3 regions of the Paenibacillus sp. P5_B5 genome follow, and region 1 is predicted to be linked to each of the others. Evidence: predicted binding sites of a transcription regulator. Region 1 holds the regulator's gene; each other region holds the start of a gene.
The links. Region 1 encodes LexA, which represses DNA repair genes until DNA is damaged. Its sites were predicted from a motif close to CGAACATATGTTCG; they were not measured.

Region 1 (10,580 bases):
AATCAGGAACAGTTCAATTACTGATCTTGTCGCAGGTAATATTATCATTCCAGCTCTCATTCGCTGTTGTTCCTCTCGTTAAGTTCACGAGTGACCGCTCGAAGATGGGTGTGTTTGTTAATAAGCCCTGGGTAAAAGTTCTAGCATGGTTCATTACTGTCATTATCATCTTGTTAAATGTGTTTTTGCTTGTTCAAACATTCATGAATCTGTAGAGTAGCTAGTCCTATTTTTACTGCCTATAAATAAAAGTCGTCTCTCGCCAATATAATGTACACGTAGAGCATATCTCAATACGCTCCCGCATGAACAAACATCTGAGCTGATAGTGAGAGGCGGTGGATGGGTAGATGTCATCGGACCCTGTATCTACAAGCAGGAATTCTAGGCAGATTAACATTGTATTAAGGCAAAATGAAGGTGGATCAGCGCTTCCCAAGACGGGAGAATTTAGGAATGGCCGCACTTATCCTGAGCAAGGTCAATTCGCTGATGTCATCAAGGATCTAGATCGAATGATTGGCCTTGATAATGTCAAGGAACTCGTATTCGAAATTTATGCACTCCTTCAAATTAGTCAATATCGTTCGGTGGCAGGCTTACTGTCTAGTGCACAGGTATACCATATGATTTTCAAAGGTAATCCAGGTACTGGGAAGACGACAGTTGCCCGTATTATGGCGAAGCTATTTCACACAATGGGGGTACTCAGTAAGGGTCATTTAATTGAAGTTGAACGTGCAGATTTAGTAGGGGAATACATCGGACATACAGCACTCAAAACACGAGAATTAGTGAAAAAAGCGATGGGAGGCGTCTTATTTATTGACGAGGCATACTCGTTAGCTCGTGGAGGGGAGAAAGACTTTGGTAAAGAAGCAATTGATGCACTCGTTAAATCAATGGAAGATCATAAGAATGGCTTTGTGCTCATCCTTGCAGGATATTCGCTGGAGATGGAGCAATTCTTACTAACGAATCCAGGTCTACCATCCCGATTTGCAATTCAAGTGGATTTTATGGATTATACACTAGATCAGTTAATGCAAATTGCGGAGTTAATGACTCGTGAAAGAGAGTATATGTTCTCACCTGGAGCAGAAATGAAACTCAGACAGCATCTGATGACTGAAAAAGCGATAATGTTCACTACTTTCAGTAATGCGCGTTATGTACGTAATATTATTGAGCGTGCAGTTAGGCTTCAAGCCGTACGATTGCTTGAACAGCATCCACATACCATTCAACCATCGAAGCAAGATTTGATGCTCATTAAACCAGAAGATATACGGTTCGAAAAGAAATCAGGGTTGTTCTGATGAAGCGACGATTGAACGGAATTAACATTCTGTTTGATCGTCTTTTTTCGTGTAAACATGGTGTAAGCCTAGTGTTAGTGTGGCTACAATGACAGGTGAAATCGTTTCTCCTTCTTCGGAGTTCGTGATATACTCACTGTAGCTTTTACATAGAAAATTGTGCTTTATTGAAGCTGGATACATATTAGGGGTGAAGCTATGAAAGTGTCTGTGCATGATGTTACGATGGATATACAGACTCGCGCAGTACTGGTATCTTTGGTGACACAGCAAATGAAGAAGAGTGAAGCACTAGTAGCTTATTCACTTCAGGAATTGATTAAATTGGCCGAAACCGCAGGTGCTCTAGTACTAGACACGATGACGCAGAACAAGGAAACCAAGGATTCTAAATGGTTCATCGGCAAAGGCAAAGTGGAAGAATTGAGAGAGCGACTTGAGGCATTGGATGCAAACACGGCCATTTTTGATCAAGAGTTGTCTGGTGCACAGGTACGTAATTTGGAAGCTGCGCTAGATGTCAAAATCATTGATAGAACACAATTAATTCTAGATATATTCGCACAACGAGCAAGAACGAGGGAAGGGATCATTCAAGTTGAGCTTGCACAGTTAAGCTATTTATTACCTCGATTATCAGGTCAAGGGAAGAACTTATCTCGTCTTGGAGGCGGAATTGGGACTAGAGGTCCGGGTGAGGCTAAGCTCGAAACGGATCGTCGTCACATTCGCGGGCGTATATTGGATTTGAAGGCGCAGTTGAATGAGGTTGTGCGTCATCGTACGCTTCATCGTGCACGTCGTAAGAAGTCAGGGGCGTTCCAAGTTGCACTAGTAGGTTACACGAATGCAGGTAAATCAACCCTACTTAAACAGTTGACGGATGCTGATGTTTATATTGAGAATCAACTATTCGCTACACTTGATCCAACCTCAAGAGCTCTTGAGTTACCAAGCGGTAAAGAAATCATCATTACGGATACGGTTGGTTTTATTCAGAATTTACCACATTCACTCGTTGCAGCGTTTCGTGCTACTCTAGAGGAAGTATGTGAAGCTGATTTGATTCTGCATGTCGTTGACACCTCTTCTGAGATGCGAGCGGAGCAGATGAGAGTAGTAGATGGAGTGTTAGAACAGCTAGGAGCACACGGCAAAGAGCAATTAACCTTGTTTAACAAAATAGACCTGTGTATACCTAATGAAATCGCCTTGTTAACAGCTCCAGGTGATTATATAAGAATGTCTGCTTATTGTTTGGAAGATTTGGACAAACTGCGGCTTGCCATTCAAGAAAAGCTGATGGACAATCAACTTGTATTCTCCATTCCAGCTGAGCGTGGAGATTTAACTTCGCTTGTGTACCGAATTGGTGAAGTGCTAAGCAGTCGGGTAGAAAATGATGAAATGATTTATGAGATACGAATCAATAAGGATGATTACGCCAAGGTTGCGAACAAGCTTCGTGATTATGTGGTAGAGACTTAAGGAGTGGACGAATAATATGTTTTTTGATCCTAGAATTACAGAGTTAGCCGAACGTGCGGAAGACCGTGCACAACCGAGATTTCGTGAAATCGATCGATTAATTGATCATAATCAATGGAAGGTCATTGGTGCCTTTCAGAAGCATAAGGTCAGTGATTATCATTTTGCGGGTTCAACAGGGTATGGATATAACGATCGCGGTCGTGAGGTGCTTGATCTGGTGTATGCAGATGTGTTCGGTGCTGAAGCTGCACTTGTTCGGCCACATTTTGCTTCGGGGACGCATACGATCTCGACAGCGCTGTTCGGTGTGCTTCGCCCAGGGAATAAGCTATTATACATAACAGGTAAGCCTTATGATACGCTGCACAAAGTAATTGGCGAGCCTGGAGATGGCAAGGGCTCACTTGCTGATTTCGGTATTGCCTATGGAGAAGTTGAGCTTACCAATGAAGGTTTACCAGACTGGGACGAAATCCGAACTGCCTTGCAGGATTCAAGTGTGAAGGTCGTTGGTATTCAGCGCTCGCGTGGCTACGACTGGCGGCGTTCGTTCACAGTTGAACAAATCGGAGAAATGGTTCGATTTGTGAAAGAAATTAACCCGAATGTTGTCGTGTTCGTGGATAACTGCTACGGTGAATTTACAGAGGAGCTCGAGCCGCCACAAGTAGGCGTCGATTTAATTGCGGGTTCGCTGATCAAGAACCCGGGTGGTGGTATAGCCGCAACTGGCGGCTATATTGCTGGGCGGCGAGACCTCGTAGAGCTCGCCGCTTATCGTCACACCGCGCCGGGCATCGGCGGCGAGGTGGGGGCCATGCTGGGCGCGACGCACAGCATGTACCAGGGCTTGTTCCTTGCCCCGCATATGGTGGGGCAAGCTGTTAAGGGCGCGGTGCTCGCCGCTGCCCTATTCGAGGGGCTCGGCTTCGAGACGAGCCCAGCATGGAATGAGGTGCGTACCGACCTCATTCAAGCAATTCGCTTCACGAGCGCTGAGCATCTCATTACGTTCGTGCAAGGCATCCAGCAAGCATCCGCTGTAGATGCGCATGTAGTACCCGTGCCTTGGGATATGCCGGGATATGAGCATCCAGTTATTATGGCTGCTGGAACCTTTATTCAAGGTGGTTCACTAGAGCTGTCAGCTGATGCGCCTATTCGTGAGCCATATATTGCGTATATGCAGGGCGGTTTAACCTATGCTCACGCCAAGTTTGGTGTGTTAACTGCGCTTCAAAACATGATTAATAATCATTTATTGTGAACTTATCTAACATATTATTGACATCCTTCGACCTAAGATATTACAATGTTAAATAGGGTAACAAGAAAAAACTTCTGAATCTAGTGTGAAGGAAGCATTTTCTTGAAGTTATCAAGCATTTTCGGAGTATAGAATCTATAAAATCTTGATAATCTAATAAACACGGGAGTGATTACTTTTGAGCGATGAGTTCCGCAGAAATATGGCACTCTTTCCGATTGGAATAGTAATGAAGTTGACAGACTTAACAGCACGTCAAATTCGCTATTACGAGCAAAATGAACTTGTTTTCCCAGTACGAACGTCAGGTAATCAGAGATTATATTCCTTCAACGACGTTACGAATCTTCTCCGAATTAAAGAATTGTTGGAGAAAGGTGTTAATATCGCTGGGATTAAACAAATGTTTACGACAGATAATCAGGATTCTGAACAGGGTACTGTTCTAGATGAACAAACCGAAGAAAAACGGAAAGAGCTAACTGAATTACAGTTGCGAAGCTTGCTTAAGCAGCAATTACTAGGTGCTAAACGCCCTGGTCAAGTGTCGCTTATTCAAGGCGAGTTGTCACGCTTTTATTCAAATTAAACAATTTCTAAATTAATTGAATAGGGTTTTCTTTTTGTGACAACATGATGTGAAATTTGTTCACATAGTGAAGCCGAGCGACCTATATATGATTATTTTTAATGTTTTCTTTCTATTTGAAGTATGATCAGGTTGCAGCTTGTCTGTAACTTAATTAAGTACATAAAAAACAAAAAGTGCGAGGTAGGCGCCTAGCTTACAATTACACCAAACATGTAGGAGGCAATCTGAAGTGAGTTACTCAAAAGAAGACATTCTTAGAATTGCGAAAGAAGAAAATGTAAGGTTTATTCGACTGCAGTTTACCGATTTACTAGGAACAATTAAGAACGTTGAGATTCCACTAAGTCAACTAGAGAAAGCCCTCGATAACAAAATGATGTTTGACGGGTCTTCAATTGAAGGTTATGTACGTATTGAAGAATCTGACATGTACTTATATCCTGACTTAAGCACTTGGGTTATTTTCCCTTGGGTTATGGAAAGTAAAGTTGCTAGATTAATCTGTGATGTTTATTTACCTAATGGTAATCCATTCCCTGGAGATCCTCGTGGAGTACTCAAAAGAGTTCTGAAAGAAGCAGAAGAAATGGGCTACTCAGCAATGAAAGTTGGTCCAGAACCAGAATTCTTCTTGTTTAAAACGGATGAGAAGGGTAACCCTACGCTTGAGCTTAATGACCAAGCTGGATACTTCGATCTAGCACCTACAGATCTTGGAGAAAATTGTCGTAGAGATATTGTTTTAACTTTAGAAGAAATGGGCTTTGAAATCGAAGCATCTCACCATGAGAATGCACCAGGTCAACATGAAATTGACTTCAAATATGCAGATGCAATTAAAGCTGCAGATCAAATTCAAACATTTAAATTAGTTGTCAAAACGATAGCTCGTCAACATGGTCTACATGCTACTTTCATGCCTAAGCCGATCTTCGGTGTAGCAGGTTCCGGTATGCATTGTCACCAATCGCTATTCAGTGGTAAAGACAACGTATTCTACGATGAGTCGGATAAGCTAGGTCTTAGTGAAACTGCTCGTCAGTATATGGCTGGTATGCTGTTCCATGCAAGAGCTTTTGCAGCTATTACAAATCCGACTGTTAACTCATATAAACGTCTTGTTCCTGGTTATGAAGCGCCTTGCTACGTTGCTTGGTCAGCATCAAACCGTTCGCCTATGATTCGTATTCCTTCGTCACGTGGTATAAGTACTCGTATTGAAGCTAGAAATCCCGATCCTGCAGCGAACCCATATCTTGCACTTGCTGTAATGCTTAAAGCAGGTCTTGATGGAATTAAGAAGCAAATGGTGCTTTCGGCTCCAACGGATCGCAACATTTATGTAATGACAGAAGAAGAAAGATATGCTGATGGAATTCCGAGCTTACCAGAAAACTTGAAAGAAGCTGTTGATGAACTTCGTAAGAGCGAAGTAATCTCTGAAGCACTTGGTGATCATGCACTAATTCATTTCTGCGAGCTTAAAGAAATTGAGTGGGATATGTTCCGTACACAAGTTCACGCTTGGGAACGCGAGCAATACATGACCACATTCTAATTACACAGCCCCTTGGCGCTCTAGGCGTTGAGGGTTTTTTATTCTCAGAATATGATACAATCTTACTATCAGATGAATGTATGATATAATAGTTTGCAATAATCAACTTGTGAGGTGCTACAAAATGGGAGTATATCAGTTTGCAGTAAACAATATTCGCGGAACTAAGATTAGCCTAGAAGAATTTAAAGGCAAAGTCATACTGATTGTTAATACAGCTAGTAAATGTGGCTTTACGCCTCAATATGCTGACTTACAGAAGTTATATGAGAAATATAAGGAGCAAGGACTTGTTCTATTGGGATTTCCATGTAATCAATTTGGTGAACAGGAGCCTGATTCGAACGAGGCGGTTGATGCATTTTGCCAATTAAACTATGGTGTGACTTTCCCTTTATTTGAAAAAATTGAAGTAAGAGGGTCTGATAAGCATCCCTTGTTTACATACTTAACGGAGCAAGCGCCTTTTGAAGGCTTTGATTTATCAAACCCAACTTCGAAGATGCTCAAAGCGATCTTAGAAGAGAAGTTCCCAGAAATTCTCGAAGGTAATGACGTGAAATGGAATTTCACTAAGTTTCTGATTAACCGTGAAGGTGATGTTGTCAAACGTTTTGAGTCATCAGTTTCTCCATTTGATTTAGAGTTAGATGTAGAAGCATTATTATAATTCATAAAGACGCTCCTTAATTTGATTATTTAGGGGGCGTCTCTTATTATTGAATTGTAACTAAGATGAGCTTGGAGGACAGAGTATGAACCAAGAAATAGAACGAAAATTTTTAGTACCAAACAAACCTAATGATTTAGAAATACTAAAAAAACAAGAAATTGAACAAACCTATCTAGCCCATAATGATACGGAGTCGATTCGTGTCCGCAGGATTGATCAGTCTAAATATACGATGACCTTCAAATCGGGTAGGGGATTAGTACGTGATGAGGTTGAATTTGCTATCAATGAAACGACGTACAATCAGCTCCTAAAGAACAGCCAATTGATTGCTCTTCGCAAAACAAGATTCAAAGTCCTGATCGATCACAATAAATTCGATTTGGATGTTTATCACAATACAAAAGAGTTAAACCTGATGACGATAGAAATTGAATTCGCAAGTGAAGAGGTCGCTGCACAATTTGCCCCGCCTACATGGTTTGGAAAAGAAGTTACTGGAGAGGCTGGATACATAAACCAGAACCTATGGGTAGAAATTCAAGATCACAAAACACTAAACTAAAAGATGTGATAATATGCTGAGTCATGCTAGCGTGGCTGTCAAACATAAAACGGTATGGCTGCTGAATAAATACTTTACTGGGGAGTCAATTGATTACAAGCAAATAATAGCCATTATTATCCCGATTCTAGTCGATCAAGCTTTCATCGTGTGTATGAGTATTCTTAATACAGCTATGATTAGCTCTTCTGGTGTTGCAGCGGTAAGTGCGGTGAGTATGGTCGACTCCTTGAATATATTCTTAATTAACGTATTCATTGCGGTTGCAACCGGTGGTACAGTAATAGTCGCACAATATAAAGGAAACGGTAATCAGAAGATGATGTCGAACGCTGCTGGCCAAGCTGTTTCAGCGGTCACGCTATTATCTGTGATAATTAGTTTGCTTGTGTTCGTCTTTCATGCACCAATCTTAAATTTGCTATTTGGTAATGCAGAGGTAGAAGTGTTTCAGAATGCTAAAGTCTACCTAATTGGTAGTTGTATTTCTTATCCATTGATAGCCCTATTTCAAGCTGTGAGCGGTGTACTCCGAGGTGCAGCTGAAACGAAAGCCTGCTTGGGACTATCTTTAATTATGAATCTGACCTTTTTGGGATTAAATATACTTTTTATAACTGTACTCGATATGGGCGTTCTGGGGCTTGTCATTTCAATGACACTATCAAGGGTATTAGGTGCGGCAACGTCCGTCATTTATTTGTTAAAATACAATCACACGCTAAGAGTTCGTATCAAGAGTGCTTTGAAGTTAGATTTTGCGATTCAAAAAAAGATTATGTTTATTGGGGTTCCATTTGCTGCTGAGCAGATGTTCTTCAATGGAGGGAAGCTATTAACACAAACCTTCATCGTTCAACTAGGGACAATGGCCATGACAGTCAGTGCGATCAGTGGTTCCATAGCCATGCTATTTCAAGTTGTGGCAAGTGCATTTAGCATTTCTGTCGTAACAGTTGTTGGACAATGCATGGGGAGAGGGAATGTGAAGGACGCCCGTAAATTTATTAAATCATTTCTTGGTCTGTCTTCGATATGCTTTGTCATCATAGGTGCTGTACTCATGCCTTTATTCCCGTTCTTGGTAGGCTTGTTCTCTCCACCAGATGAAATAGTCCCAACGATTTATACAATCATATTGATTACAGCTATTGCACAACCATTCCTGTGGTCAATTAGCTTTATCACGCCATCTGCTTTACGAGCAGCAGGGGATTCTAACTTTACCTCGATAACCTCTTTGCTTACGATGTGGCTATTCCGAGTCGTACTTGGTTACATTCTAGGGATTACATTAGGATATGGGATTATCGGCGTATGGGTAGCAATGGTTGCGGAGTGGGGTATACGTGGATTGATCTTCATGTTAAGGTTCAAAGGAGATAAGTGGCATAGACACAAGCTAATATAATCGCTTAATGTTGTTTTGTCGCTTACTGGAGTTTCGGATAATAAAAAAGATAAGAAAACGGCTGTCCAGATTAACTCTGTGACAGCCGTTTATTGTTTAATTATGGATCTTAATGATGGAGAATTTTATTGATGAATCTTGATGAAGGATTATTATTGAAGGATCAATGAAAATCTCTAAATAATCCAATGACCTTACCTAGAATCGTCACATTCCGTAGACGGATTGGCTCAAGAGCTGAGTTCTCAGGTTGTAAGCGAATGTGATCCTTCTCTTTGTAGAATGTTTTCACTGTAGCTTCATCATCCTCTGTCATGGCAACGACGATATCACCATTATCAGCCGATTGCTGTTGACGTACAATGACATAATCTCCGTTATTAATACCCACTTCGATCATCGAATCTCCAAGGACACTAAGCATGAATACTTTATCATCCTTGACGTAATGGTTCGGTAATGGGAAGTAATCTTCAATGTTCTCCGTTGCGGTTATTGGTACACCAGCAGTGACTTTACCAATTAAAGGCACACGTGATACAGATAAATTGAAATTCTCTGCACCCTTCGAACTTCCATCAGTTAAAATCTCAATTGCTCTAGGTTTAGTTGGATCTCGTCTAATTAACCCTTTCTTCTCAAGACGATCCAAATGTCCATGTACAGTAGAAGATGATGCAAGGCCGACAGCTTCGCCAATTTCACGAACAGATGGTGGATAGCCCTTGGATCTGACTTCAGTTTTAATAAAATCGAGAATGGCTAATTGGCGCTGTGACACTTTGCTCACGGGGTAGCCCTCCAGTATGTAATCATTTTCTAAAAGTATAACATAGAACCCAAGTTCGTACAAACATAAGTTCGAATATTTGATTGACACAAACAAATGTTCGTGTTAAATTACGAATAGAACAAATGTTTGGGTGGTGGAAAATGATGTATTTATCATGTCATGAGGACTATACATCGGGTTCTATGAAGAGAACCGTTAATCGAACTGTTAATTCATTGCAAGTAATTCAACAGAAGGTACAGCATCATAAGAAGCAAGGTAGATTCGTAATGCGAACAATGACACTTGTTATGCTGCTTAGTATTGCGATTCTGTTTGGGGCAATTGTCCATGTTTATGCATCGCAAGAACCAAGTCAAGATCGATACTCACAGACACATTCCTCCAATAATGCGAACTCGAACTCGTATTCAGATACATTAACTGTTGTTGTATACAGTGGTGATACGTTATGGTCAATCGCTGCAGAACATGCACCAAGTCAGATGGATAAGCGAACGTATATTAAGAAGCTCGTTGCAACGAACAACTTAACCTCCAACAACATACAAGAAGGACAAGTTCTTGAATTACCTAGATGATGACTATTTAAGCAAGACTAATGAGATGAGTAATGTTCGATTGAAACTATACAATAATGATTTATTACTCGACTGAAACAATGGGATATTTACTTTTTAAATGAAACAATAAGATAAGTAGTGTACATATGAAGGTTTTTATACTATTATTTGAATGATCCAATAAATCTAAATTCATAGTTCTCGAACTTGACAATGGCTTGTCTGAATGGCAAAGTATTAGTGATAATTACAACTAATGAACGGTCATTCAGGGAGGTTCAATCAACCAGATGCAAAAAACAATTGATCGCATTAATGAATTAGCACGTAAAGCGAAACTAGGAACCT
Region 2 (10,580 bases), on a different contig from region 1:
ACCCACGTTTTCAAAATTTGAAGGCGAGCAGTGCAGTGGTGTGCAGATTCATATTCTCAATACGAAAGCGATTCAGCCGCTTGCTACAGGTATTGAATTACTGTTTACAATCAAACAAAATTATGAGCAATTTGCATTCTTACCACCTTATAAAGAAGGATCAAGACCATTTATTGATTTATTATGTGGAGATAAGTTGTACCGTGATGAATCGGTAGATATTGCGCAAATGCTAGAGCAATTCCGTCAAGAGAGTCTTGAGTTTTCTAAGATGAAGCAAGAATATCATTTATATTAAGGAGATGATCCTATATGGTTCATATGAGCTTGAGGCAGAAAATTGGTCAGCTCATCGTCACTGGATTTTCGGGTCAGGAATTAAGTGATGATTTACGTCGTTTGGTTCAAGACGATGGAGTTGGGAATGTTATCTTGTTCGCACATAATGTAGAGAATAGTGTTCAACTCAGAACATTATGTACAGAAATTCAGCAATGGATGATGGATGAAACAGGAATTCCTGCGTTAATATCCATCGATCAAGAAGGTGGACGGGTAACGCGATTGCCTGATGATGCAACGAATGTTCCAGGAGCGATGGCGATTGCAGCTACGGGGCAGCCGGAACTTGCCTATATCGCTGGTCAGTTGACAGCGAAAGAACTTCGTGAGCTAGGTATCCATTTTAATCTAGCACCAGTTCTCGATATTAATAGCAATCCGCAAAATCCTGTCATCAATGTACGTTCTTACGGCGATACAGCGGCAATAGTTGAAGAGTACGGTTTACAAATGTTAAGAGGGTTGATGAATGGTGGTATTCTCGCTGCTGTGAAGCACTTTCCAGGTCATGGTGATACATCTGTGGATTCTCATCTGGGGCTACCTGTTGTTCATAAGACTCTGGAAGAACTGATGGAAATGGAGTTACAACCTTTCATTCGTGCCATCGAACAAGGTGTGGAATGTATCATGAGTTCGCATATTCTCTTTCCAGCGATTGAACCTGAGAAGATTCCTGCGACGATGTCAAAGCGTATACTGACAAATTTGTTGAAGGAAAAGCTCAGGTTTGAAGGACTCATTGTTACAGATTGTCTTGAAATGAATGCAATTCAGGAACACTATGGAACAGCACAAGGAGCGCTTGCTGCCTTGAAAGCAGGTGCGCATTTATTGTGTATTAGTCATACGCCTGCACTTGTGCGCGAAGCGATGAATGTTATCGAACAAGCGGTACTCTCTGGTGAGCTGTCAATGCAGATTATTGATGATGCGCTTGCAAAGGTGCTTTATTATAAAGAAAAATATAAACCAGAATCCATGAGAGTAGATCTTCCAAGTGTGGGTTGTGAGATGCATCGCCGCGTTGCCGCGGATATACGTCAAAAGAGTATCAGTCTTGTACGTGGCAAGCTGCAACCTATTCAGCAGAATGACCCAAGTACCGTGATAATCGGATGCTACGCTTATCGCACGACATTAGCTTCGAGTGAAGAGCAACTTCGATTATCTTTTCCTGAAGCGATGGGGGAGGCATTTTCTGTACCGCATCTTATAACGGATATGAACCCTACGCAAGGGCATGTGGATGAAGTTATTGGGCAGGTGGCTAGCTACAAGCGAGTTGTTGCAGGGCTTTATAATGGTGTGATAAATACAGGTCAATTGCAACTTGTTGAACAACTATGCTTAGCGGGGCATCATGTAACAGTCGTATCTTTAGGAAGTCCATATGAATTGGAACGGATTGAGGGAGAGATCTGTGGAGTAGCTGCTTTTGAGTACACTTCGCTCATGTTTGATTCGCTCATACAAGTATTAAGCGGGGCAGTTGAGCCTTCAGGCAAATGGCGCATCAAGAACTGAAAAGGACGTGATTTCATGAGACGATTTGTCGCAGGGCTAGATGGTGGCGGCACCAAGACAGCGTTAACCGTCCTTGATGAGCAAGGAATTGTAGTACATACCGAGTCGTTTGGTGCAATCAATTTGAATGGACAGAATGAGAACAGTATCAAGCAAAGTATGCAAGAGATGATGGAGACCATCGCAAGGGTATGTGGAAGCATGGATTCATGTGCTCAAATCTGTATCGGTGCTGCAGGAGTCAGCAATCCAACGGTCGCGCATCGATTGGAAAGTTATGTTCGTGAAAGTAATTATCATAATGAATTGCTCATTGTCGGTGATCAAGAAACAGCACTTTATGGTGCGCAGGAACGTCTATACGGAATGATTCTTATCGCAGGAACAGGATCAATTTGTTATGGAAAAAACGAAGCAGGGGACGCACATCGCGCCGGTGGTTTTGGTTATTTGGTGGATGATGAAGGCAGTGGGTATAGCATTGGACGGGAGTTAATTACGGCAGTTCTTCGTGCACACGATGGCCGCTCTTCAAAGACGATCATCACGGAACTGATGTACGAGCAACTTCAGCTAACGAATGTTCATCAGTTGATTGGTTTTGTATATGATCAGCAGACGAATAAGAAAGATATTGCGGCGCTTGCACCCATCCTGTCTAAGGCAGTTGCTGTTCACGATGAAGCAGCCATTACGATTGTACACAAAAGTGCAAATGCATTGTATGAACTCGTTGTTCCTGTTGCAGAGCGATTATCTTTACAAAATGGGATATTGGCGTTAGCTGGAAGTGTTCTACTTAAAAATTTCGATGTACAGAAGGCGTTTATAGAGAAATTGAAGCAGAATTATTCGCATATGCGGTGGATTTTCCCAAAACAAGATGCGTCCTATGGAGCGGCACTGATGGCCTTAAACCGAATTCAATAAAATATCGGATAAAATATAAAAGGACATCGATACTTTTCTTTCTCAGAAAAGTTCGATGTCTTTTTGTTGTAATGAATTAGATTTGCGTATCGGTTAGGGGCTCTGCGGTAGCGGTTACGTTGAAATCCGTTTTCGCCAGCTCTTTACCATTTATTATTACGGATAGCCGATGTTTACCCGGATAATGCTTGCGGGTTGTCAAGTCCTTGAAATGATGGGTTCGCACGTAATTCCGCTCCACATTGTCGTAGTTGTGTTCTGTTACCTTGAATAGCTTTCTTGATGTCGTACCGTTCGCTTTGACAAAATCAATCGCGTATTCGACCCGTAGCTGCTGGGATACAGATGAGTTGGTCCGGATCGAAAAAGAAAAAATAAGATATTGGCCGATCGTCAGCGTCTCTTTGTCCAGCGACAAACCACTTACCGTCACATCCGGCGAAATCGCAAAACCGAATAAGGAAAGCACGTCTGGATCGCCTTTCCGAAGTAAACCACGACACCCGTGTTTGACAATCCAATCGGTCTGGAGATTCTCTCCATACCAATCGCGAGCAAGTTGTTTAATCTGTTCGGGATGATCCTTGGAGATATCGTTCAGATTATTAGCAACGCTTTTCTGCACATAAACGGATGAATCCCGCTTGAGTTGTTCCAATACGGGCATAATTGGCGAAGGATCAGCTTTGAATATGTCCAAGGCCATCGCCCAGGGCAATCGGGGACGGCAGCCCTCGCTGGCTAGCCGTCTGATGTGATGATCAGGATGGCTTGCCCACTGAAGCATCTGGCTCATCATTCTAACGGGATCTTGCACAATAAAAGGACGAACGGCTAACTCCGAACTGGAGAAGAGCGTGAACCGCTCCAGTGCTGGAATTGAATCCGTCCAATCGTCAAGTCCGTATACTTCTACAAAATCTGGAAAGAACAAGTATTCGACTCCTCTACACTCGGGAGCGATTTGGGTCAAAATCGATAATGCTCCGCGATATGACGCAGGCAGGGTCAGTCGCAAAGAAGCGCTAATATGCCGGATACGCTGTTTCAATTGTTCCTGTTCCCAGCGCTCATCGTAGATCAAGTTCAGAAACCTTGTTGAATCAAATGCCGGATACTTGAGTTTGACTATGGTTGTAAATCGATTGAAAAAATCCAGATTATATTTACCTGCAAATGTATCTACCATGTTCCATCTCCTTTCTTGCTGACAATCTACCATCTCCCTACATGCTTAGATTAGCCGGGATCAGATGCCGCTGAATGATCTCCCTCGAATCAATCATGGAAACAAAATTATGGAAAGCTGGTACGGACTTGAGTTGCTCTATAGCTGCTAATGCCGTGTCCATATCAGACCAGTAAATAATGTCCGTCCATTGGATCCCATTTGGTGTATGTAGCAATGTGCGCCCTTTAAACCCAGACATTCCAGTTTGCAGCACCTCGCTTAATGCAGCGGCCGCCTGGCAAAAAAGGAGCTTGTCCGTTCCTTCCTTCAACTCGAACAAAACAATTTCCATCACGTATTGTTGATTTTTCTGCTCCATCTTTTTATTCACTCCGTCCTCATATTTGAAGAATGCTTATACTTTAATCTGAATTGTATATCCGAATCCTCCTTGGTGTGTAAGCATTGACTTCGAGATTAAGCATACGGGATAATAGTGCCAAGTAATGGCACTATTAATTTTATTTTTAAAAATATGGAGGGAAACGGTCCATGCACAAAGCTCAGCGACTCATTCAACTTATAATGCTGGTCAATGAACGAAAGAAGTTTACGATACAGGAGATGGCCGACGAATGTGGTGTTTCACGTCGGACGATGATTCGCGATTTAATGGAGCTGAGTGAACTGGGTGTGCCGCTCTACTCCCAAGCAGGCCCCGGGGGCGGTTATAGCGTTCTACGGGAGAAGGTGCTGCCGCCCATCAGCTTTACTGAACATGAGGCAATTGCTTTGTTCTTTGCTTGTCAATCGTTACACAATTACAAGTCTCTTCCTTTCAAAAATGAAGTAGATGCCGCATTGCACAAGTTTTTTCATTACCTGTCGAGTGAGCTAAAGCAAAAGATCGAACGCATGCAACAGCGGCTTGTATTCTGGATACCTCCACATGAGATGGAAGTTCTTTTCTTGAAGGAGCTGCTCGAGGCTGCTTTGGAGCAGCGGGTCGTCACTATCCTATACGAAGCTTCTTCGCGCCGAGAAAGGATGATTCAACCACTCGGGTTATACACGATGAATGGGTTATGGTACTGCCAAGCTTACTGCTTCTTGGCAGGGGATTATCGAGTGTTTCGTGTGGATCGAGTGAAGGATTTCTCACACGAAGCCGACCAAAGTATGAAATTGAATACGACTGAGGAGCACATTCAGACTTGGATCATGCGAATGGATGAGAGCGATGTGCTGGAGCTTGAGGTGAATTTGACTCCGGAGGGTGTGAGACGATGCCGATCGGACTTATGGTTAACCCAGGGGATTGAGTTGTCTGAGGACGGCTCAGGCACGATTCGCACAAAGATGAACGCATCGTATACATCATGGGCAGTACACTTCTTCCTCGGCTTTGGCTTGGAGGCGAACGTGAAGCGTCCCCAAGTGGTGCGCGAACAAATACAAAGCAAGCTTAGGGAGCTAACCAGACAATACGAACATTAGGGGAAGTACATTCGATTCACTATATTATTTTGTCATTTATAATGCCCGCCGATTTTCTTCGAGCGGTCGCGTGCTTGACCGGCGCTGGTTAGTGAGACGGCGCGAAGGATGGCAGCATCACCGAATCGGTCCTTGATTCGGTCCATGGCCTGCTCGAGCGCAAGCTTACGCTGACGGTCGTCAAACAGCGTGAGCTGGTACGTGTCGTCAGCTTGGAGGTTGCTTAATGCGACCGCAACTTTGCGGACGGGAGCACCGTTCCAGTGGCGGCGAAATAGCTGGATCGCCGCTTCATAGACATCGCTGGTCAGATTCGTCGGATCAGCGAGCTTCATTTGCCGGAAGAAGCCAGTGGGGCGGTCGAAGTCCGCCCCTTGGCAGCCGACGGCAAGGGTGTGACCCATGTAGCCTGCGCTGCGGCTACGGCGGCAGACGAGCTCGGCCAGTTCCAAGAGGACAACATGGATGTCCTCGATGGTGGCATAATCGCGAGGGAGGGTCATTTGGTGGCCGATTGCTTTCTGGCCGACATGGGTGATCGATGACACGGGGGAGCTATCAATGCCGTTCGCGATCCGCCAGATCGCTTCGCCATTGACGCCCCAGCGTGCTCTTAGCTTGGCAAGCGGTGTGCGAGCAAGCTCGCCGATGGTGTAGATGCCCATACGGTACAGGTGCTGCGCCATCCTTGAGCCGATCAGGTACATCTTCTGGACAGGGAGTTTCCATAGCGTCTCTTCAATATCGGCTTTGGGCAGCGTATAGACGCCGCTCTCGTTCTTCTTGGCGAAGTTGTCGCAGGCCATCTTCGCAAGTACCTTGTTCTCGCTAATGCCAACGCGCGTATAGACGCCTGTCTCTTCCATGACCTTGCGCTGCATGTGCTGCGCAATCTCCTCCGGTGAGCCGAACAGATGCAAGGAGCCGGATACGTCGAGGAACTGCTCATCGATGGAGAACGGTTCAACAAGCGGCGTGAATGTCTCATAAATGCTTGTGATCTGCATTGATACCTTGATGTATTCACCCATCCGGGGCTGAATTACAACTGCATCCGGACATTTGCGCAGCGCTTCACCGAGGCGTTCGGCTGTTGTAACACCGAACTCCTTAGCAAGTGGACAGGCGGCTAGTATAATACCTGATCGCCTTGCCGGATCGCCAGCAACGACAAGGGGGCGGTCTTGGTATTCGGGATGTGCGGCTTTTTCTACACTCGCATAGAAGCTTTGACAATCTGCTAGCATGATGATTTTATTCGGACTGGTACTCATCGATTTTCTCCTTACTCCAACGCGGAAGAATGTGAATCTAAAGAACGTAGTCAGAGAACATTCATAATTATGTTGGGAAAAATATCTTTTTTATTTTATAATAGTTATAGTTTAGATAAAGGAGGTTCATTCATTATGTCTTCAGGCTTACTTACCGGAATGTTACATACACACTCTGGATCATGGGCTATTCTCGTCATTTTATTTGCTCTTAGCTTAATTATTAAAGGTCAAAAGATAACACCGATTTTGCTGAGGGTATTCTATTTGATTATGATCGCTTCAGGTATCACCATGCTTGTGGGATTGGATTTCCCAGCAGATCTGATCGTCAAGGGTATCCTGGCGCTAGTGCTAATGGGTCTGATGGAAATGACTCTAGGTCGTGCAAAGAAAGGCGGCAAGGGTCTGCCAGTTCTCATAGCGGCCGTGGTCATTGTCCTGCTTGTCGTTGTTCTGATGGGCTATGGTTTTATTCGTTTCTAAATATAGGACGAGTTCAAGGGGCTTCCTTTGCTGGTGAATACTGGCGGGGAAGTCCCTTTGCTTTGCTCAAATCGACCTGCATAAAACCGCTGAGCTTCCGCTCAATCTCTGGCTTAACAACTGTCCACAGCATCGAAAAATGATGATGGTACCCCCTGCACAAATAACGCACCTCCAAAGCTAGCTTGGTTCGCTTCTCTTCGTAAATTTTAATTCCTCGTTGCCGCATTTGCTGTCTTAGCTGCGTTAGTTCAACTGTGATTTCATCCTGAACACTTTGTAAGCAGGTGATGTAAACCGCGGGCAGCTTGAGCCCTACCATCGTTAATATAGCGATATCCCGTTCCAGAACATCCAGCAAAATAGGAAGAAGTACGTACATTTTCACCAGACTAGGCTCATCTGTTGTCTGCATAGGCGGAACTTTTATGGGAAAGCACTTCCTTTTATATCGAACATGTGTTCTTATTATATTCAGAATACCGAACATATATTCGTAATACAAGTGGAATTTTTTTGATGTGAAAGAAATTAAAATGAAGTGGACTTTTATCCAAATTTTGCATTAAAATGAATTGCAGGCCTGAAATGGTTTGTTTATCTTCGGTCTACCGGATACTTTCATCAGGTCTACGAGATCTACCCCGGTATATCGCTGTAGAGGAGGAAATCGGATGATGGCACAACCACAAGCGACAGAACAAGTTCGAGAAGGATCGAAGCCGCTGTCCTCTCTCGTTTTTACGCAATTTATAAGCGCGTTTGCGGATAATGTGAACTTTTTTATCATCATAGGGATTATTACAAGACAAGGAGTCGCGAATCCGGAAGGGTACGTGCTCAATATTCAAATGGGATTTCTGCTTGCATATGTCGTGCTAGCTCCATTAGTTGGCGCTTATGCGGATCGTAATGCCAAATCTAAGGTGCTCTTAATGGGTAATTTGCTCAAAAGTATCGGGATTACCATGCTCCTATTCGGTGTGAATCCAATTATTTGTTATGCTATGTTAGGAATTGGAGCGGTTGTCTATTCCCCAGCTAAGTATGGTATTCTAACGGAACTCACGAATTCGGAAAAAGGACTCTTGCGTGCGAACGCTATGGTCGAGGGAACGACGATTCTTGCGATTCTGCTAGGAACTGTTGCTGGCGGTATTCTGGCGGATATATCCGATACAGTTGGCGTTATAACTTGTCTAGTGGCTTATATCATTTCGTTATTATTTACACTTCTGATCCCGCGTAAACCGGGCGATTCACGAATTCGATACGGACAGTCGACGCTACAGTTCTTCAGTGATTTTAAGCGGCTCATTTCCAATCGGAAGGCTAGGTTCTCGCTAATCGGAACAGGTGCCTTCTGGCTAACAGCTTCCGTTCTTCGAATTGCATTGATCGCTTGGATTCCAGTCAGTCTTGGGATAACAAGCACAACGCAGCAGTCGATGATGATTGGAGCAACCGCTGTTGGGGTAGTGATTAGTTCTTTTATAACTTCGCAAATTATCCCTGTCGGTAAGCTCTATAGATCCTATATATTTGGATACGTGATGGTAGGGCTTGTGGTCGTATGTGCTTTCATGACGAGTGTGTGGATATCGGTGACGTTACTCTTGCTGATCGGTGTGGCAGGTGGGATTTTCTTAATTCCGCTCAATACGATGCTGCAGGAGGTCGGGAAGGATATTATTGGGTCTGGTAAAACGATTGCCATTCAGAATTTTGTGGAAAATAGCTTGACGGTATCGGGATTACTTATTTTCAAAGTGCTTGTTTCTAAGCTATCGATTCAAATTTCGGTCGTGTCGATTGGGATTATTCTGCTTTGTTTTATCATATTCCTGAGCATGCAGGTGGGTAAGGTGAAACTTTCCAGATAAGGAGATTCACACAAACTTATGATAAGATAAAGGGATCAGGTTGAAGTGTAAAGATGAAGTACAAGGATGAAATACAGGATGATGTGCGAAGTGGGGTGTTCCTATCATGTGTGGTAGATACACAATTACTGTTTCTTTGGAACAGTTGATGCTGCGGTTCTATATCGATGGAAGTAAAGCGCCTTATCATACGCCTCGTTATAATGTGGCTCCTTCCCAGAATGTGCCGGCCATTATTCATGATGGTCAGCATAACCGTTTAGGTGAGCTGCGATGGGGGCTTGTACCTTCCTGGGCAAAAGATGAGCGCACCTCCTTCCAGATGATTAATGCTAGAAGTGAGACACTGCTTGAGAAGCCTGCCTATCGTGTTCCTTTGCAGCGCAAACGCTGCTTAATTCCCGCAGATGGCTTCTACGAGTGGAAGAAATCGGGTAACAGTAAGCAGCCGATGCGAATGACCTTGAAGAATGGTGAACTGTTCGGGATGGCTGGTCTCTACGACACATGGATCAATCCCGCGGATGACAGTAAGCTTAGTACCTGCACGATTATCACAACAACACCGAATAAACTGCTTGCTGACATCCATGACAGGATGCCAGTTATTATAAGACCAGTAGATGAGTCGCTGTGGTTAAGTCGTGATGCTCAATCTGATCTAAGTGCACTATTAGGGCTTATGCGGCCCTATCCTGCCGATGAAATGCTCGCCTACCCTGTTTCAATGAAGGTTGGGAATGTACGTAATGATGATCCATCCTTGATCGAAGAGTTTGGGATGGGGACGTTATTTTGAATGGAATGGTTATGAAATATAGTTGAACGTTGTCTTCATCAAAGAGAACTGCAAGGAGATAGAGAATGAAGCTAATATCATGGAATGTTAACGGTCTGAGAGCATGTGTAAACAAAGGATTTAACGAATACTTCAAAGAGACTGATCCCGATATATTCTGTATTCAGGAATCGAAGCTGCAAGAGGGTCAAATTAACCTAGAGCTTGGCGAAGAATACATGCAGTACTGGAACTATGCACTTAAGAAGGGCTATTCTGGTACAGCTATTTTCACTAGAATCAAGCCGCTATCTGTGCGATATGGCATAGAAGAGGATCATGAGGATGAAGGGCGAATTATCACGTTAGAGTTCGATAAATTCTATCTTGTAAACGTCTATACACCTAATTCCAAACGTGATTTGGCAAGACTACCATATAGATTGGAATGGGAAGACCGCTTTAGAACCTACCTTCTGCAGCTTGATACCCTTAAGCCCGTTATTGTATGCGGAGACTTGAATGTGGCTCACCAAGAGATTGATCTTAAGAATCCTAAATCTAATGTGAATAACTCTGGATTCACACCTGAAGAAAGAGGCAAGATGAGTGAGCTGCTAGAAGCAGGATTCATTGATAGCTTCCGGCACCTCTACCCAGACCGCACAGATGCTTATTCCTGGTGGTCTTAT
Region 3 (10,580 bases), on a different contig from region 1:
GGGTAATTAATCATGACGATGCAAACAATCCCATACCCTCGGTTAAACGAAACCTTATATACGGATACATTACCGAATGGGCTAACCGTTTATGTGTTGCCAAAGAATGGTTTTAAGAAAACATATGCTGCTTTCTCTACAAAGTATGGTTCGATTGATAATCATTTTAAGGTAGAGGGCAGTCAAGAAATTAAGGTACCTGACGGAATAGCACATTTCTTGGAACATAAGATGTTCGAAGAGCCTGAGGGAGATGTCTTTAATAAATTTGCTGGACTAGGTGCTTCTGCAAATGCGTTTACTAGCTTTGATCGCACCGTATACTTATTCTCTGCAACTGAGCATATCACAGAAAGTTTAGGAACTTTACTTGATTTTGTACAATCACCCTATTGGACAGAAGAGAGCGTAGAGAAGGAGAAAGGGATTATTGGTCAAGAGATCAAAATGTATCAAGATCATCCCGACTGGCGCGCTTATTATGGCTTAATAGAAGCCATGTATAAAATACACCCAATCCATATTGATATTGCAGGTACGATTGAATCCATTTCACACATTACGAAGCAACTACTACTCGATTGTTACCATACGTTCTATCACCCAAGTAATATGGTGTTGTTCGTCGTTGGTGGTGTACAGCCTGAAGAAATCATGCAATATGTGATTAGTAATCAAGCAAGTAAAACATTTCCAAAGCAAGGTCAAATACATCGGTTTTTTGAACAAGAGCCGAATGAAATTAATGAGAAACTGAAGGTTAGTGAGCTATCCATCTCCTTACCCAAATGTCTTATGGGCTTTAAGGAAAGTGCTCCACAAGCAAAGGGCAAAGAATTACTCCATCAAGAATTGACTACGAAGCTTATGCTTGATTTATTATTTTCGGGTTCTTCACCGATCTATCAACGTTTGTATGACGAAGGGCTCATTTCAGATGGATTCGGGTATGAGTATAACTGTGCTGAACAATATGCATTCTCGATCATCGGAGGCGACACGAAAGACCCTGAGCAGCTTGTTTCAAGATTGAAGCAAGAAATACAGCAGGTGCTAGAGAATGGAATCGATTCAGTTTCATTTGAACGTGCTCGCAATAAAAAAATTGGCAGCTTTCTGAGAATGTTGAATTCTCCAGAAGCGATTGCTAATGAGTTTACCAAATATTTATTTAATGGCATAAATATGTTTGATATTTTGCCGGTCTATGAACAAATGATTTTGGATGATGTGAATTCCCGATTACGTAATCACTTTAACTGGAATCGTTTAGCAGTGAATATTGTGCGCTCTAAGCAGGAAGCTAATTAGGGGCTGTACAGTTGAAGCCATTTAATGAACAAACGGTGCTGATAACAGGAGCGTCGCGGGGAATCGGCGCTGCTATCGCACAGAGGTTCGCGTCCATAGGAATGAATGTAGTGATTCATTATTTACAATCACACGAATTAGCCAATGAAGTTGCACGTACATGCTTACAGTCAGGTGCCAAAGTAATGACTGTAACAGCTGATTTACAGAGTAAGGACCAAATTGAGAAAATGAGAGAGAAATTAGAGAGTTATGATATGATGCCAGACATTCTAATTAATAACGCTGGTATATCACATTACGGTCTTCTGTCCGATGTAACGGAAGAGGAATGGGACAGAGTGCTTTCAGTAAATTTAAAGGCACCGTTCCTATGCTCTCAAACGTTCATGCCTAACATGATTGCTCAAAAATATGGCAGAATCATCAATGTCTCATCGATCTGGGGGATCGCTGGTGCTTCATGTGAAGTCGTGTATTCAACTGCTAAAGGTGGCATTAATGCATTTACCAAAGCACTTGCAAAGGAGCTTGCTCCTTCTGGCGTTACGGTCAATGCAGTTGCACCAGGTGCAGTAGACACTGATATGATGCAGAGCTTTGATGCTTCAGATAAGAATGATATTGAAAATGATATTCCAATGGGTAGATTTGGGATGCCAGACGAAATTGCCTCTTTGGTGTACTTCCTAGCATTGCCTGAATCAAGTTATATTACGGGGCAAATCATTTCGCCTAATGGCGGATGGCTTACGTAATGTAACTTCTGTTCGTATATTTTGCCACCTATCTGCAAACACTAGAACTGTAATGTACTCGTGAAAGAGACAGTGAAGGAGGCAAAGTACCCATATGAGCGTAATTAGTGTGTTTGACAAGTGGAAACAATTCTTAGGCGAAAAAGTAACTCAAGGTGATAGGGCCGGGATGAGTGACGAGATGATCAATAAAGTTGCTTTTCATATTGGTGATTTTCTATCTAATAAAGTAGACCCGGAAAATAATGAAGAGCGTATGCTCAAAGATTTATGGGATGCAGGCAATGAGGAAGAACAGAAAACATTAGCGCGTATGATGGTCAAAATGGTTGATAAATCTTAATATAATGGTTACTTTTAGCAAGCCTCATTTGTGAGGCTTTTTTTTGTGATAAACAAGGTAACTGAATTAATTTCATATCTGATCTGAAATTGATTCAACTGTACGACGGTTTTTCAATGACCAACGGATCATGACTGTGATTGAAGAATAGATAAAGATTGTGAGTTGCACAAATGCGAGAATTAAGTAAAATATAAGAAGGGATTATGATTTTATTAAAGATTTTTTTTTAATAACTAGGTATAAAGTATAAGCCAAATAATTTGCAAGGGTGAACCAATTGGACGATAATACGCTTAAGAAGTCAAATGAGACTACTGTAACCACTGATTGGTATTTTGAATACGAAATTCATAAGAACAGGCCTGGTCTTCTTGGCGACATAACGTCCTTAATGGGTATGCTGGATATCAATATTGTAGCAATTAATGGGATGGACGATCGGGCACGTGGCATGATTATCCAAACAGATGACAACGAAAAAGTTGAAATGATGGGTAAAATGTTGAATAAAGTAAATAATATTACCATTAATGCCTTGCGCCAACCTAAGCTTGTTGACCGGCTTGCTGTTCGGCATGGTCGTTATATTGAGCGTGATACAGATGATCAGAAGACATTTCGATTTGTACGGGATGAGTTAGGACTGCTGGTCGATTTTCTTGGTGAATTATGTAAGAGGGATGGACATCAATTAATAGGCCTTCGAGGAATGCCTCGTGTTGGTAAAACCGAATCTATTATTGCCGGGAGTGTATGTGCAAGCAAACGCTGGTCATTCGTCTCGTCTACCTTACTCCGCCAAACGGTTCGCAATCAGATGTCTGTAGATGAAATGTCCGCAAGCAATGTGTTCATTATTGATGGGATTGTATCAACGCTCAGGTCGAATGAACAGCATTTTATACTTCTAGAAGAAATCATGGCAATGCCTGCGACCAAAGTTATCGAGCATCCGGATATATTTGTTCGTGAATCTCGCTATACGTACGATGATTTTACCTGTATGATTGAATTGCGGAACACACCAGATGAAGTTATTCATTATGATGACTTCACAAACAACATGTAATTACTTCAAAAAGGGAGGTGAGTTTGTGTCACAACTTGGTCAATTGCTACGAGAGACAAGACTTAAGAACAAGGTATCACTTGATGAGCTTCAGGAACTAACCAAAATACGCAAAGGTTATTTAGAAGCGATTGAAGATGGTAACTATCGGATTTTGCCGGGAAGCTTTTATGTAAAAGCGTTTATTCGCACGTATGCAGAAGCTCTTGGTATCGATCCAAATGAAGCACTCAGTTTGTATAAAATGGAGGCTTCACCTGAACCAGAGGAAGAGGTGCCTGTAGAACCAACGATTCGAAAACGCAATCGCAGTTCTCGAAATACCGAAAAATGGAGTCGAATTGCTTCAACTGTTCTCGTTATTTCCTTCATTGTGCTAATTATTATTGTTATCTATTATTTTAATTATAATAACAGCAATCGAAGCCCTGAAACGTCAGCAGAATCGAATAAAATTACTGAAAAAGCGTCTCCGCCGACAATTGAAGCTACTCTGTCTCCTTCGACGACACCGTCTTCAACTCCAACTCCTACGCCTACGCCTACACCAACACCAAATCAAGTTGTTGAGTTAAAATCGGTAGGGAAAAATGGTAAGTTTGAGGTATACGAGGTTACCAATACCGATAAAATGACAATTGCACTGAATGTTATTGGTAAGGAATGCTGGGTAAGTGTTACAACAATTGATGCTAACAACAAGAAAACCAACATTCATAACGGTACGCTTAAGAATGGCGAAACTAAAGAGTGGGAAGTTACCTCAACAACTCAGATCGTTCTTGGAGCTGCAGGAGCTGTTGAGTTAAAAGCCAACGGCATGAGTGTGCCAGTCGGGGATTCCCTTAATGTAAGAAACATCCAATTAAACATTCAAAAGCCTTAAGGCTTATTAAGATAGGAAGGGCGTGTTTTGCTTTGAGTTCTGAAAGTTCATTTGATATTGTATCAAAGCTTGATATGCAAGAAATGAGCAATGCAATTAGCCAAGCACTTCGAGAAATCGAGACTCGGTTCGATTTTAAAGGCAGCAAAAGCTCCATTACTTTGGAGAAAGAGGAGCTAATTGTTGTCTCTGATGATGATTTTAAATTGCAGAACGTCCTCGATATCTTATATTCCAAAATGTCCAAACGTGGAATTTCACTCAAAAACTTAGATCATGGCAAGGTGGAACCAGCCGCATCAAGTACAGTGAAACAACGGATTAAATTAATGTCTGGAATTGACCAAACGAATGCTAAGAAAATTAATGTTCTAATTCGCGATTCCAAATTGAAAGTCAAAAGTCAGATCCAAGGCGATCAAATTCGTGTTACAGGTAAAAGCAAAGATGATTTACAGCAAGTGATGCAATTGCTTAAAGGTGCTGACATACCTCTAGAATTAGCATTTGCTAACTTTAAATAGCATGCAACTGTAAGTATTGAATTGAATTCCCTTAAGTGTTGTTGAATAACACTTAAGGGTGTTCTTTTTTGACACTATTTTCACCATATATTATACTTGTTAGAAATGGCTCTGCGAATGGTTCTGTAAGGAAACTGGAGGGTTCAACAACATGTCGGAGAAGGTGAAAGTAGTTACGCTTGGATGCGAGAAAAATCTGGTTGATTCGGAAATTATGGCCGGATTAATTCATGAGCGCGGTTATGCACTTGTGGAGGACAATGAAGAGGCGACCATAATCATTGTTAACACTTGTGGTTTTATAGACGCTGCTAAAGAAGAGTCTGTAAATACAATTCTGGATATTGCGGATTTGAAACAAACAGGCAATTTAAAGGCATTGATTGTCTCAGGTTGTCTAACCCAGCGCTATAAAGAACAGCTCATGCAAGAAATGCCAGAGATTGATGGGATTGTAGGCACAGGTGATTTTCATAACATTAATGAAATCGTTGATGCTGCACTTGCTGGTAAAAAACCGATTTATGTGGGCAATCCAATTTTTAACTATGAGCAAGTATTACCAAGAAGAGTAACGACACCTCGTTATACAGCCTTTATCAAAATTGCTGAAGGTTGCGATAACGCATGTACGTTCTGCTCTATTCCGATTATGAGAGGTAAATTCCGTAGCCGATCGATGGAGTCGATTGTAGCTGAGGTTACCAATTTAGCAGCTCAAGGCGTCAAGGAAGTTAGCTTGATCGCGCAGGATTCTACGAATTATGGAACCGATCTATACGAAGGCTTCAAGCTACCTGAATTACTGAACAAAGTAAGTGATGTACCTGGGATTGAGTGGGTACGACTTCACTATACTTATCCAGGCTTTTTTACAGACGAGTTAATTGAGACGATTGCTTCAAATCCTAAAATTTGCAAATACATTGACGTACCACTTCAACACAGTGAGGATACGATCCTAAAACGTATGAGACGACCAGGCAGACAGAAGGATTCACGTGAATTGATTCGCAAGATTCGTGATCGTATTCCTAACGTGGCGTTACGTACTTCGTTAATCGTGGGCTTTCCTGGTGAAACAGAAGTGGATTTTGAGGGCTTGAAACAATTTATTACGGAAATGGAATTTGATCGACTTGGTGTCTTTACGTATTCACCTGAAGAAGATACACCTGCTGCAAGACTCCCTAATCATTTGAGTGAAGATATCAAGGAATTCCGAGCGAATACGTTGATGGAATTACAACGAGGCATCTCAGACAAACGTGGCGGAAATCGCGTCGGTGAGGAATTGGACGTACTTATTGAGCGCTATGATGGACGAAGTAACGTCTACATTGGTAGGTCTCAATATGACGCACCAGAAATTGACGGAGAAGTATTTGTGACAGGGGACAACATTGAGATTGGTGAGCTAGTGAAAGTACGTGTTACACATTCTTTTGAGTTTGATTTATCTGGGGTGGTAGTGTAATGAATTTGGCCAATAAAATTACAATAACAAGAATTTTTCTTGTTCCAATTATTATGTTTTTCCTTCTGATTCAAGTGAAGTTTCCTGAAATTCATATCAAGGATTTCAGCATCACTTACAATCAGATTATTGCTGCGCTTATTTTCATTATTGCGGCTAGCACAGATTCACTTGATGGGTACATAGCAAGAAAGAATAAGCTAGTTACCAATTTAGGTAAGCTTCTTGATCCGCTTGCTGACAAACTACTTGTTACAGCGGTGCTTGTATCTCTTGTAGAAATGGACAAATTGTACGCTTGGATAGCGGTAGTCATTATTTCAAGGGAATTTGCCGTAACCGGATTGCGTCAAATTGCATTACTTGAAGGTAAGGTTATCGCAGCGAGTGGATGGGGCAAGCTCAAAACTGCAGCACAGATTACGGCGATTATTGCGCTACTCATTAATAATTTTCCGTTTGCGTTCATTAATTTTCCGTTTGACCTTATTGCTTCATGGGTTGCAGCGATAATTACGGTTTATTCAGGAATTGATTATTTCATTAAGAATAAGCATGTTCTTGATTTTACGGATAAAGCTTAATTGACGAATAAGGTTTCACCCTAAGAAGCGGCTTGGCCATCTTGTCTTGGATGGTAAGTTGCTTCTTGCTGTAAACAGGTAGTTTATGAATGGGAGGGCATGCGATGAAAGCCGAAATAATCGCGGTTGGAACAGAACTGTTGTTAGGACAAATTGTGAATACGAATGCGCAATTCTTATCACAAGAATTAGCACTGATGGGCATTGATGTGTACTTTCAGACTGTCGTTGGTGATAACGAAGGAAGGTTAATGGAAGCATTCAAGCTTGCATCCTCGCGGGCTGATTTAATCGTATGTACAGGTGGAATTGGGCCAACACAAGATGATCTAACCAAAGATGTGCTAGCGAAGTATTTAAATCGCAACATTGTTATGCATGAGCCATCACTAGCTAAAATTACAGCATTCTTCGAAACTCGAGGGACGCATATGGTAGAAAGCAATAAACGGCAAGCGCTACTTCTTGAGGGAAGCGATCCTTTGTTTAACGAAACAGGAATGGCTGTTGGTATTGGGCTGTCACAAGCGGATAATCATTATATCGTGTTACCAGGACCTCCGAGTGAAATGCGACCGATGTTCAAGAATTATGCCAAGCCATGGTTACTTGGTGTCATGCAGGAAAACACGCCACTTCGCTCCAAAATGCTTATGTTCGGAGGCATTGGAGAATCCACCCTTGAAGATCGGTTAATTGATCTGATTCAAGCTCAGACAGATCCAACCATTGCGCCTTATGCGAAGGAAGGCGAGGTTGCAATTCGTCTTACGACGCGTGCTGCTACGGAAGAGGAAGCCAATCTCAGATTCGAGAAGGTCGAGACTGAGATTCGTGCTCGCATAGGGGAGCATCTGTATGCGGAGAAGGAAGCTTCGCTTGAATCGGCGATCCTAGAGCTCCTCACCGCTCGCGGAGCGACCTTCGCAGCAGCTGAGAGCTGCTCAGGCGGTCGCCTCAGCGACCTCGTCACAGCCCTCCCAGGCAGCTCAGCAGTGTTCAAAGGCGGCCTCGTGTGTTACACGAACGAGGTCAAGCATCGGCTGCTGGGCGTGCCGATGGAAGTGCTAGAAGGCGCTGACGCCCCAGGGGCTGTGTCAGCGGAGACAGCGGAGCTGCTTGCACGCGGTACGCTGCAAGCAACAGGCGCAGACTACGCCGTATCGATTACCGGCGTAGCGGGACCGGCTTCTTCCGAAGGGAAGCCGGTTGGGCTTGTGTATGTCGGCTATGCAGACATACATGGCAATACGCATGTGCAGAAGACGCATGCGTATGGCAACCGCGACACGATTAAGCTGCGTTCTGCGAAGAGCGCACTTTACTTGCTGTGGAAAATGCTCAAGCAGACAAAGGATTAAATAAGGATTCTTGCAATTTTATGGAAATTGCTATATAATAGAAACAACGTTAACGGAAGAACCGTAGCAAAGATGATCTTTGCTACGGTTTTTTTTGTGGCAGAATGTATCTCTCATAAGCTCTAAATTGGTAAATTACATCAAGAAACTCAAAAAGACGAATATATGTTCGAAAAAGTACTTGGCAACGGTGTTAAAAGCAGTTATTATATATCTATAATGATAAAAGGAAGTGACAGTTTTGACGGATCGTAAAGCTGCATTAGAACAGGCACTACGCCAAATAGAGAAGCAATTCGGAAAAGGCTCCATCATGAAACTCGGAGAATCTGCACATTCACAAATTGAAACAGTCCCAAGTGGTTCCATAGCGCTGGATATTGCACTAGGTGTTGGTGGTTATCCACGTGGACGTATTATTGAAATATATGGTCCTGAATCATCTGGTAAAACAACTGTAGCTCTACATGCAATTGCATCTGTACAAAGATCCGGTGGACAAGCAGCATTTATTGATGCTGAGCATGCGCTAGACCCTAAGTATGCAAGCGCCCTAGGTATTAATATTGATGAACTATTGCTATCTCAGCCAGATACTGGTGAACAAGCGCTTGAAATCGCTGAAGCACTAGTACGCAGTGGAGCTGTTGATATTATCGTAGTCGATTCCGTCGCAGCACTCGTGCCGAAGGCCGAAATCGAAGGTGACATGGGTGATTCACATGTTGGTTTGCAAGCACGTTTAATGTCACAGGCATTACGTAAGCTATCTGGTGCAATTAATAAATCGAATGTAATTGCGATTTTTATTAACCAGCTTCGTGAGAAAATCGGTGTGATGTTCGGTAATCCGGAGACAACTCCAGGTGGTCGTGCTCTTAAGTTCTATTCGTCCGTTCGTCTTGACGTTCGCCGGATTGAGACACTGAAGCAAGGCAATGACATGGTTGGTAACCGTACACGAATTAAAGTCGTGAAGAATAAAGTAGCTCCTCCGTTTAAACAAGCGGATATCGATATTATGTACGGTGAAGGTATTTCCAAAGAAGGTAGTATCATCGATATTGGAACAGATCTCGATATCGTCAACAAAAGTGGCGCCTGGTACTCCTACAATAATGAACGACTTGGTCAAGGTCGTGAAAATGCGAAGCAGTTCCTCAAAGATAATCCGCAAATGGCTGATGAAATTGAGAAGAAGATTCGCGATAATAGTAATTTGGCTGCAGCTGTTAATCTCAAAGATGCTGTTGAAGATGATGAAGATGATTTTGAACTTGAGGATTAATAAATTCATAGTATAAGTGAGTGGCACTTTTACATCGATTGTATGTAGAAGTGCTTTCTACTTATACAGAGTGCTTTTACATTTGACAACAGAATATGTTGATTGAAGAGGGGTGATTTGGATGGGGGAAGATAACCAATCCACACATTCCATCATTACGAAGGTGGAACTACAAGTACGTAAGAAGAATCGTTATAATATTTATATTAATGAGGAATATGCATTCTCACTTCACGAAGATATGTTGATCAAGCATCGATTACATAAGGGTGAAGAGATCGATCGGCCAGCAGTTGAAAGAATCATGCAGGATGAAGAGAGACATGCGGCTTATCTCAGGGGGCTGCTAATACTCGGCAGAAGGTCGCATTCGAGGTTAGAGATGAAGCAGAAGCTAAGAACCGCTGGATATGAAGCACAGGTATGTGAGTATGTGATCGAGCGTCTGCAAGATCAAGGATACTTGAATGATACGATGTTTGCACAGCAATTAGCTGATCAGCGAATTTCCTTCAATCGCAAAGGGCGGAACTTTGTGCGTCATGAACTGCAAGCTAAGGGAGTCAGCAAAGAGCAAATTGCACAAACATTGGAATCGTTAGACGTAGAAGCTGAGTATGAAGCTGCCCTTCCACTTGCCTTGCGTAAGTGGAAGAGTACCTCTGGTACTCGTATCGATAAGAAACGCAAAACTATGGGTCTATTACTTCGTAGAGGCTATACACAATCACTAGTAAGACGGGTTATAGAAGAAATACAACGATCGACAGAATTTGATGAAGAATCTACTGATTTACAATAAATAAGAAGATATGACAATATTTTTGTTCAATATGAAGAAAATCCAGTTATCTTTATTCAGGTTACCTTGACAATACTCTTCGACAAAAGCTAAAATAAAATTGTATATTTTCTATATCAACTTCATATTGTATTATGATTTTGATTCACTCATCGTAAAAATCGCCAATTTTTA

Region 2: the regulator LexA is predicted to act here: its motif matches at 7,711-7,724, upstream of AC1DOK_RS16795 (YhjD family protein).
Region 3: the regulator LexA is predicted to act here: its motif matches at 8,475-8,488, upstream of recA (recombinase RecA).

The regions. Positions count from the first base shown of each region.
Region 1 covers NZ_JBFULK010000001.1:456,885-467,464, forward strand. The annotation lists gene AC1DOK_RS02290 (Nramp family divalent metal transporter) at 1-215, shown strand, start outside; gene AC1DOK_RS02295 (AAA family ATPase) at 351-1,319, shown strand; gene hflX (GTPase HflX) at 1,518-2,807, shown strand; gene AC1DOK_RS02305 (methionine gamma-lyase family protein) at 2,824-4,077, shown strand; gene AC1DOK_RS02310 (MerR family transcriptional regulator) at 4,256-4,666, shown strand; gene glnA (type I glutamate--ammonia ligase) at 4,899-6,227, shown strand; gene AC1DOK_RS02320 (glutathione peroxidase) at 6,352-6,897, shown strand; gene AC1DOK_RS02325 (CYTH domain-containing protein) at 6,983-7,465, shown strand; gene AC1DOK_RS02330 (MATE family efflux transporter) at 7,479-8,876, shown strand; gene lexA (transcriptional repressor LexA) at 9,040-9,666, opposite strand; gene AC1DOK_RS02340 (LysM peptidoglycan-binding domain-containing protein) at 9,813-10,250, shown strand; gene AC1DOK_RS02345 (DUF896 domain-containing protein) at 10,523-10,580, shown strand, end outside.
Region 2 covers NZ_JBFULK010000013.1:2,326-12,905, reverse strand. The annotation lists gene AC1DOK_RS16835 (exo-beta-N-acetylmuramidase NamZ family protein) at 1-298, shown strand, start outside; gene nagZ (beta-N-acetylhexosaminidase) at 313-1,869, shown strand; gene AC1DOK_RS16825 (N-acetylglucosamine kinase) at 1,885-2,799, shown strand; gene AC1DOK_RS16820 (DNA alkylation repair protein) at 2,876-3,988, opposite strand; gene AC1DOK_RS16815 (hypothetical protein) at 4,026-4,322, opposite strand; gene AC1DOK_RS16810 (helix-turn-helix transcriptional regulator) at 4,523-5,467, shown strand; gene AC1DOK_RS16805 (DNA polymerase IV) at 5,500-6,741, opposite strand; gene AC1DOK_RS16800 (DUF1516 family protein) at 6,877-7,227, shown strand; gene AC1DOK_RS16795 (YhjD family protein) at 7,241-7,642, opposite strand; gene lplT (lysophospholipid transporter LplT) at 7,902-9,110, shown strand; gene AC1DOK_RS16785 (SOS response-associated peptidase) at 9,217-9,909, shown strand; gene AC1DOK_RS16780 (exodeoxyribonuclease III) at 9,975-10,580, shown strand, end outside.
Region 3 covers NZ_JBFULK010000003.1:251,871-262,450, forward strand. The annotation lists gene yfmF (EF-P 5-aminopentanol modification-associated protein YfmF) at 1-10, shown strand, start outside; gene yfmH (EF-P 5-aminopentanol modification-associated protein YfmH) at 19-1,311, shown strand; gene ymfI (elongation factor P 5-aminopentanone reductase) at 1,323-2,069, shown strand; gene AC1DOK_RS06190 (DUF3243 family protein) at 2,164-2,412, shown strand; gene AC1DOK_RS06195 (YmfK family protein) at 2,684-3,484, shown strand; gene AC1DOK_RS06200 (helix-turn-helix domain-containing protein) at 3,510-4,370, shown strand; gene AC1DOK_RS06205 (YajQ family cyclic di-GMP-binding protein) at 4,403-4,894, shown strand; gene rimO (30S ribosomal protein S12 methylthiotransferase RimO) at 5,046-6,371, shown strand; gene pgsA (CDP-diacylglycerol--glycerol-3-phosphate 3-phosphatidyltransferase) at 6,371-6,955, shown strand; gene AC1DOK_RS06220 (competence/damage-inducible protein A) at 7,060-8,316, shown strand; gene recA (recombinase RecA) at 8,558-9,604, shown strand; gene AC1DOK_RS06230 (regulatory protein RecX) at 9,726-10,406, shown strand.